DNA from 3 places in the Serratia sp. NPDC087055 genome. Region 1 is predicted to be linked to each of the others. Evidence: predicted binding sites of a transcription regulator. Region 1 holds the regulator's gene; each other region holds the start of a gene.
The links. The regulator CRP, encoded in region 1, controls carbon source genes, mostly activating them, when cyclic AMP is high. The targets are predictions, from matches to a motif close to ATGTGANNNNNNTCACAT.

Region 2: a site for CRP is predicted at 934-951, ahead of ACI2J2_RS00570 (YfcZ/YiiS family protein). Genes of this name have one in related genera too.
Region 3: a site for CRP is predicted at 837-854, ahead of aaeR (HTH-type transcriptional activator AaeR). Genes of this name have one in related genera too.

Annotation. Positions count from the first base shown of each region.
Region 1 covers NZ_JBJDOG010000006.1:205,287-207,488, forward strand. The annotation lists gene ACI2J2_RS21825 (YccS/YhfK family putative transporter) at 1-666, opposite strand, end outside; gene crp (cAMP-activated global transcriptional regulator CRP) at 721-1,353, opposite strand; gene ACI2J2_RS21835 (OsmC family protein) at 1,733-2,140, shown strand; gene ACI2J2_RS21840 (phosphoribulokinase) at 2,179-2,202, opposite strand, start outside.
Region 2 covers NZ_JBJDOG010000001.1:114,829-117,030, forward strand. The annotation lists gene fadL (long-chain fatty acid transporter FadL) at 1-680, opposite strand, end outside; gene ACI2J2_RS00570 (YfcZ/YiiS family protein) at 1,088-1,384, shown strand; gene fadI (acetyl-CoA C-acyltransferase FadI) at 1,579-2,202, shown strand, end outside.
Region 3 covers NZ_JBJDOG010000003.1:314,072-316,273, forward strand. The annotation lists gene aaeA (p-hydroxybenzoic acid efflux pump subunit AaeA) at 1-227, opposite strand, end outside; gene aaeX (p-hydroxybenzoic acid efflux pump operon protein AaeX) at 235-438, opposite strand; gene aaeR (HTH-type transcriptional activator AaeR) at 872-1,783, shown strand; gene ACI2J2_RS17680 (hypothetical protein) at 1,746-2,123, opposite strand; gene ACI2J2_RS17685 (zinc ribbon domain-containing protein) at 2,120-2,202, opposite strand, start outside.

The sequences.
Region 1 (2,202 bases):
GTTACTGGCGTGCGGTAGAAAGTTAAGCTGCTGATACAGCAGGGTGATCAGATCCATCACTTTTTGCTGGCGTATCAACAGTGGCGGTAATGCGGTCTGTGGATCGGTATGCTGGGTCAGCAGCGAATATTTGGCCTCAAAGTAGTCCGCCAGTTCCAAATAGAGCTGATTGAGCGATTCGCGCATCGGTTGTTCTTTCCACAGCGTGAACCAAAACCAGGTAAACAGCCCGTACCAGGCGGTACCCACGACGTATAGCAGCGGTGCGTGCCAAAGCGGAACTGTACCGGCCATACTGAGGGAGAAAATGGCGGCAACCAGCGAGGCGGGCAACAGGCGGGCATGTAACGGACTTATTTCACCGCTGACGCCGAGAAGCAGTGCCAGGCCAAGCATCAACACCGGCAACGGCAAGTGCCAAAGTAATGCTTGCTGTAATAGCAGGCTGCTGAGTGCAAATAGAGAGCCACCGACAATCAGACGTTTGAAGAAGCGTTTGTGAGGGGTGTCTAGCCCGGCAATATTGCAGCAGGCAGGAACCAGGGAAAATAATAGGCCGTATTGCAGTTGGCCGATCAACAGGCCGAGTAACACTGGCAGGCACAGCACCAGCGTTTGCCGCAGTGCATAGTTGACTTCCGGGTGGTAAATCAGTCTGCGCCACATGATGACTTGGGGCATAAAAAAACGGCGCGAATCATCGCGCCGTTTTTTCAGTGATTAACGCGTGCCGTAAACGACAATGGTTTTGCCGTGGGCGGAGATCAGGTTTTGATCTTCAAGCATTTTCAGAATACGGCCAACGGTTTCACGTGAACAACCGACGATTTGGCCAATTTCCTGACGAGTAATTTTAATCTGCATACCATCAGGATGGGTCATGGCATCAGGTTGTTTCGCCAGGTTCAGCAGTGTTTGCGCGATACGGCCTGTAACGTCCAGGAAGGCGAGGTTACCCACTTTCTCAGATGTTATCTGCAGACGGTTTGCCATCTGGGCTGACAGGCGCATCAGGATGTCCGGGTTGACCTGAATTAACTGGCGGAATTTCTTGTAGGAAATTTCAGCCACTTCGCAGGCGGTCTTCGCCCTAACCCAGGCGCTACGCTCCTGACCTTCTTCAAATAATCCAAGCTCGCCGATGAAATCCCCCTGGTTAAGGTAGGATAAAATCATCTCTTTACCTTCTTCATCCTTAATCAGCACCGCGACGGAGCCTTTGACGATGTAGTAAAGCGTTTCGGCTTTTTCACCTTGGTGAATCAGCGTACTTTTGGATGGATATTTGTGGATATGGCAATGAGACAGGAACCATTCGAGAGTAGGGTCTGTTTGCGGTTTGCCGAGAACCATTCGCTGTTATCCTCTGTTGTTATCGCTGCCTTGTGTCACAGGGGTCAGAGTTCCCTGTAAAACCTGTTGTCGCCGTTGTTTTAATGGTGGCTATCAGCAGATTTTGAGGCGTGTCATAAATATACGCTGTCGCTCTAGCATATTAACTTGCCGGGAGAGCTGCAAGCTACATTCTGTTAACATACCGGTAAAGGAGCCTTTCCCTGGGAGTTTCCCTGAAATCAGTGTCCCGGAAAGATTTATTGCGGCTCTGTTTGTAGCACAGAGTGAGGCGGGTGTCTTGTGTTGTCTCGCTTCAGCATGATTAGCATCAGGTTCCGTTGCCAGTTTCTATGCGAAAGCGTACCCTGATTTTAAGAAATTAACCGGAGTGACCAGTATGCAGGCAAGAGTTAAGTGGGTGGAAGGGTTAACGTTTCTGGGTGAATCCGCGTCTGGCCATCAGGTGTTGATGGACGGCAATGCGGGCGACAAAGCGCCCAGCCCGATGGAAATGGTGCTGATGTCGGTAGGGGGCTGTAGTGCTATCGACGTGGTGTCGATCCTGCAAAAAGGGCGTAATGATGTGCGTGATTGCGAGGTCAAGCTGACTTCTGAACGACGTGAAGAAGCACCGCGGCTGTTCACCCATATCAACCTGCACTTTATCGTGAGCGGTAAAGATCTGAGCGACAAAATCGTTGAGCGGGCGGTGAACCTTTCGGCGGAGAAATACTGCTCGGTGTCATTGATGCTGAGTAAGGCCGCCAGCGTGACTCACAGCTTTGAAATCCGCGACGTGGTCTAATGGCGAAAAGGCGCGGCCCATCGCCGCGCTCTATCCACTTATTCGATTTTTTTGCCTTCCAG
Region 2 (2,202 bases), on a different contig from region 1:
CCCCATTTGTCACCTTTCAGATGAGAAAGCTGGGTGTCTGCCGGGATGCCGCCAATCTGCTGTGCCTGCTGCGGCGTCAGTTGTCCACTCTGCATGCCTTGTGCTGCGATCAGTTTCGGCAGTTCGCCAGCATAACGCTCGAGTTTGGCTTTGGCATAAACGGCATCGAAGCCCAGGCCGAAGCTGAAGTGTTGATTGAGGCGATAAGCACCGCTCAGGTTCAGGTTCACGGTGGTCAGGTCGGTTTTACCGCCGTAAGCACCTGCGGTGTAACCGTCGTTAAATTCGGTAGCCAAGCCATAGTTGCTCGTTACCGAGCCGCCCACGGCAAATTGATCGTTAATCGGCTGAACGTAGTGCAGGTTTGGCACCCAGGCTGTTGGGGCAATGTTTTTTGCATCCAGGCTGGCACCAGAAGGTGACTTGCCTGAAATGTCTACGTCCGGATCGATAAACACCGCACCGATAGACAGCTCTGGGCGGGTATACATCATCAGGAGGGCCGGGTTGCGGCTGGCAGAAGCCGCTGTATCTGCCATGGCGCCTTCGCCAGAATACGCACGTCCTAAACCAGCTGCTGAGAACTCATTCAGCTGGAATCCGGCGGCAGACACGTTTGAAGAAATAATTGCCACTGCAGCTGCGAGAGCTGATTTAGTAAATAGGTTTTTCTGGCTCATGACCAAAACCTCATTTTATGTGTTTATTATTTAAACATGTTACATAAAGTAACAAGGAAGCGCGCGATTGTAGGGTCCGATCTCATTCAGACAAATCAGACCAGTGGCTGAATTATAGGTCCGACCTGTGAGAATGTTGCAACATTGTTTTTTAAATATTTCCAAATTGATATCAAAAGAGAGATCTGGCTAACAAAAAACCACCCCTACATAACAAAATTCTTACCATTCCTTAGCAGACAACGATTTTCGTTTGTGATTTCCATCACTTAAAACACCCATAAAAAGTAAGTGCTAGTGATCGGTTTCGCCGCAGAGTAAAATAAGCGCAGAATCTTGTATCTTTGCGCCATTCGCTAAATGGCAATTTGGACTCGCGTGATGGCGGTCCCTGAGGAGAATCAACCATGTCAAATTCGCTGAATAAATGTAGTGCCCAGGAAACGGCCGCCTGTTGCTGTGTCGATGTGGGTACCGTGATGGACAATACGGATTGCACCGCTTCCTACAGCCAGGTATTTGCTAATCAGCAGGATGCGGAGAAAATGCTGGCCGTGTTGACCGAAAAAGCCCGCAACGTGGAATCTGATCCTTGTGACATCAGCAGTAGCATTAAACCGGTTGACGGTGGCGTGGAACTGGCGGCGGATTTCACCTTTGCCTGCCAGGCTGAAACCCTGATTTTCCAGCTCGGCCTGCGTTAATCACTGCTGTAAAACGGTGTGGGGCAAACCCGCACCGCTGCCTTTCCCTTTATCCCTCTGTAGAAAGTTGCTCCTGCTCTCAGTTTTCACTTCTGACGGTTTGCCAAATGTAAACATTTGGTTAACAATGACCTCATCAGGTCAGACCTCTTTTTTTGGCCGTTGCGCTGACGTTATTTTCTTCAGGAGCGTTTATGAGTAAGGCACTGCCGTTGGTGACCCGTCACGGTGACCGTATTGCTATTGTAAATGGACTGCGTACCCCCTTTGCCAAGCAGGCAACCGCTTATCACGGTATTCCTGCGGTAGATTTGGGTAAAACGGCGGTGAGCGAACTGTTGGCCCGCAGCGGGATTGATCCGGCCCTGATCGAACAATTGGTGTTCGGCCAGGTCGTACAAATGCCAGAAGCGCCGAACATTGCGCGTGAAATCGTGTTGGGCACCGGCATGAGTGTGCATACCGATGCGTACAGCGTGTCGCGCGCGTGCGCCACCAGTTTCCAGGCGATTGCCAACGTAGCGGAAAGCATTATGGCGGGCAGTATCAGTATTGGTATTGCCGGCGGCGCTGATTCCTCTTCGGTATTGCCTATTGGCGTCAGCAAAGCGCTGGCGCGTACGCTGGTGGACGTCAACAAAGCACGCACCCTGTCACAGCGTCTCAAGTTGTTCAGCCGATTGAAATTCCGCGATCTGATGCCAGTACCGCCGGCAGTGGCTGAATACTCAACCGGCTTGCGCATGGGCGATACTGCCGAGCAAATGGCGAAAAGCCACGGTATCACCCGGGAAGAGCAGGACGCGCTGGCGCACCGT
Region 3 (2,202 bases), on a different contig from region 1:
AACAGCACCTGCCCTTTCTTCACCAGTTGGTTATCTACCAAAGGCACGTCGGTGAGCAGACCGCTGACATCTGGGGCTATCGCGACCACGTCAGCAGTAAACTTGGCGTCTCGCGTCCAGGGGGACTCGGTGTAGAACACCCACGCTTTGAAGATGGCGATTATCCCCAGCAGGACCAGGATCAGTGTGATCGCGATTCGGGCTATTTTTATTGAAAAATTTTTCACAGCGACCTCAAACGAAAAGACATGAAATCAGATAGAACAAACAGCAATACAGCGCGGTATTAAACAACGCTGGATGCCAGACAAAATCGTAAATCCCGGTGGGCTGCAGCAACCGGCGCAGCAAAAAAAACAGCGCCAGCGAAACCAGCAACTCAAAAAAGACCGGGGGAAACGACAGTCCGAAAATGACCATAACCGGAAGCAAACTCATCAATTTTTCCTTATTACTCACTGCACCGGGCATTAACCTTTATACCCGTCATCTTTCAAGTTGCAGCGTTGTTACCTGCACGCTATCACCCCAGTGACTTACTAAAGTAAGTGCCTGAGGATGAGCAAGTTGGGCGCCTGGCTGCAACTTGAAAGCTATAGGGTATATTCCCATTCACATTCTCTTTACATTTTAGCGTGCGCGCACCACAAATTCCGGCCCAGACAGGTCAGGAACCTGAAAAAAGAGTAAACTCTGGAACGTACATCCGCGATAGGAATTGCGAGGATACCTGAGGGTTCGGCCCCAATGACGCTGCCGATCACACTCACGCGTTGGTAAGGTCTTTCCACCCGACTACGTTATATTAGCTTGCTTACTATCAACTCATCAACAATCTGTGATCTAAATCACTTTTAAGCCAGAGTGAATAATGGAAAGACTAAAACGGATGTCAGTATTCGCCAAAGTGGTTGAATGCGGGTCGTTTACGGCGGCTGCACGTCAGCTTGATATGAGCGTTTCATCTATCAGCCAGACCGTCTCCAAACTGGAAAATGAGCTACAGGTTAAGCTGCTTAATCGCAGCACGCGCAGTATTGGCCTGACGGAAGCCGGAAAAATTTACTATCAGGGGTGTCGTCGCATGTTGCTGGAAGTCAGCGAAGTGCACGAACAGCTGTACGCCTTTAACAATACGCCGACCGGCACGCTACGAATTGGCAGCTCATCCACCATGGCGCAAAACGTGTTGGCTACCATGACCGCCGATATGCTGAAAGAGTATCCCGGTCTGACCGTGAACTTGGTGACCGGCATTCCGGCACCGGATTTGATCGCTGATGGATTGGACGTGGTGATTCGCACGGGTGCGCTGCAGGACTCTAGCTTGTTTTCCAAACGACTGGGTTCAATGCCAATGGTGGTGTGTGCCGCCAAAAGCTATCTCAGCCAGTACGGTACACCACAAAAACCGAGCGATATGGTCAATTTTTCCTGGTTGGAATACAGCGTGCGGCCGGATAGTGAATTCGAACTGATCGCACCGGAAGGCATCAGTACACGTATTGCACCGCAGGGGCGTTTCGTCACCAACGATTCACAGACCATGATCCGCTGGTTAAAAGCCGGGGCAGGCATTGCCTATGCACCGCTGATGTGGGTGATCGAAGAGATCAAACGCGGCGAGATCGAGATCCTTTTCAAAAGTTATCATTCGGATCCTCGCCCGGTGTACGCCGTGTACACCGAGAAAGATAAGCTGCCGCTCAAAGTACAGGTGTGCATCAACTACCTGACCGACTACTTTAAGCGCGTGGGTGAGGTCTATCAGGGTTATCGTTGAGCAGAACACGACGAGCCCAGGCACCCAGTACCAGTAATACCAGCATGCCCAGACCCCAGATTAACCAGACGGCATATCCCGCCCAGGTGAGCAGGCGCGGGAAAGAACCTGCCAACCCGCTCGCCAGCTGCTGCAACAAGGGCAACCCGGTATCCAACAGCGTCTGCGGTACCAGGCTGAGCAAACCGGTAAACGGTGGCGTTAACTGGGCCGCCCCGCTCTGCGCCAGCCCCGTCAGTGCAGGCAGCCAGCCCAAGATACCGGAAGCCCCCCACGCCAACAGCGTCCATAACGCCATGGCAACCAACAGCACTATGGCACTCCCTCCGCGTTTCGTCATGGCTGCCCTCCGCTAGCCGCCTTGCCACATTGCTGGCAAAAACGGCTGCCTGCCGGCAGAGGTGCGGAACACCCGCTGC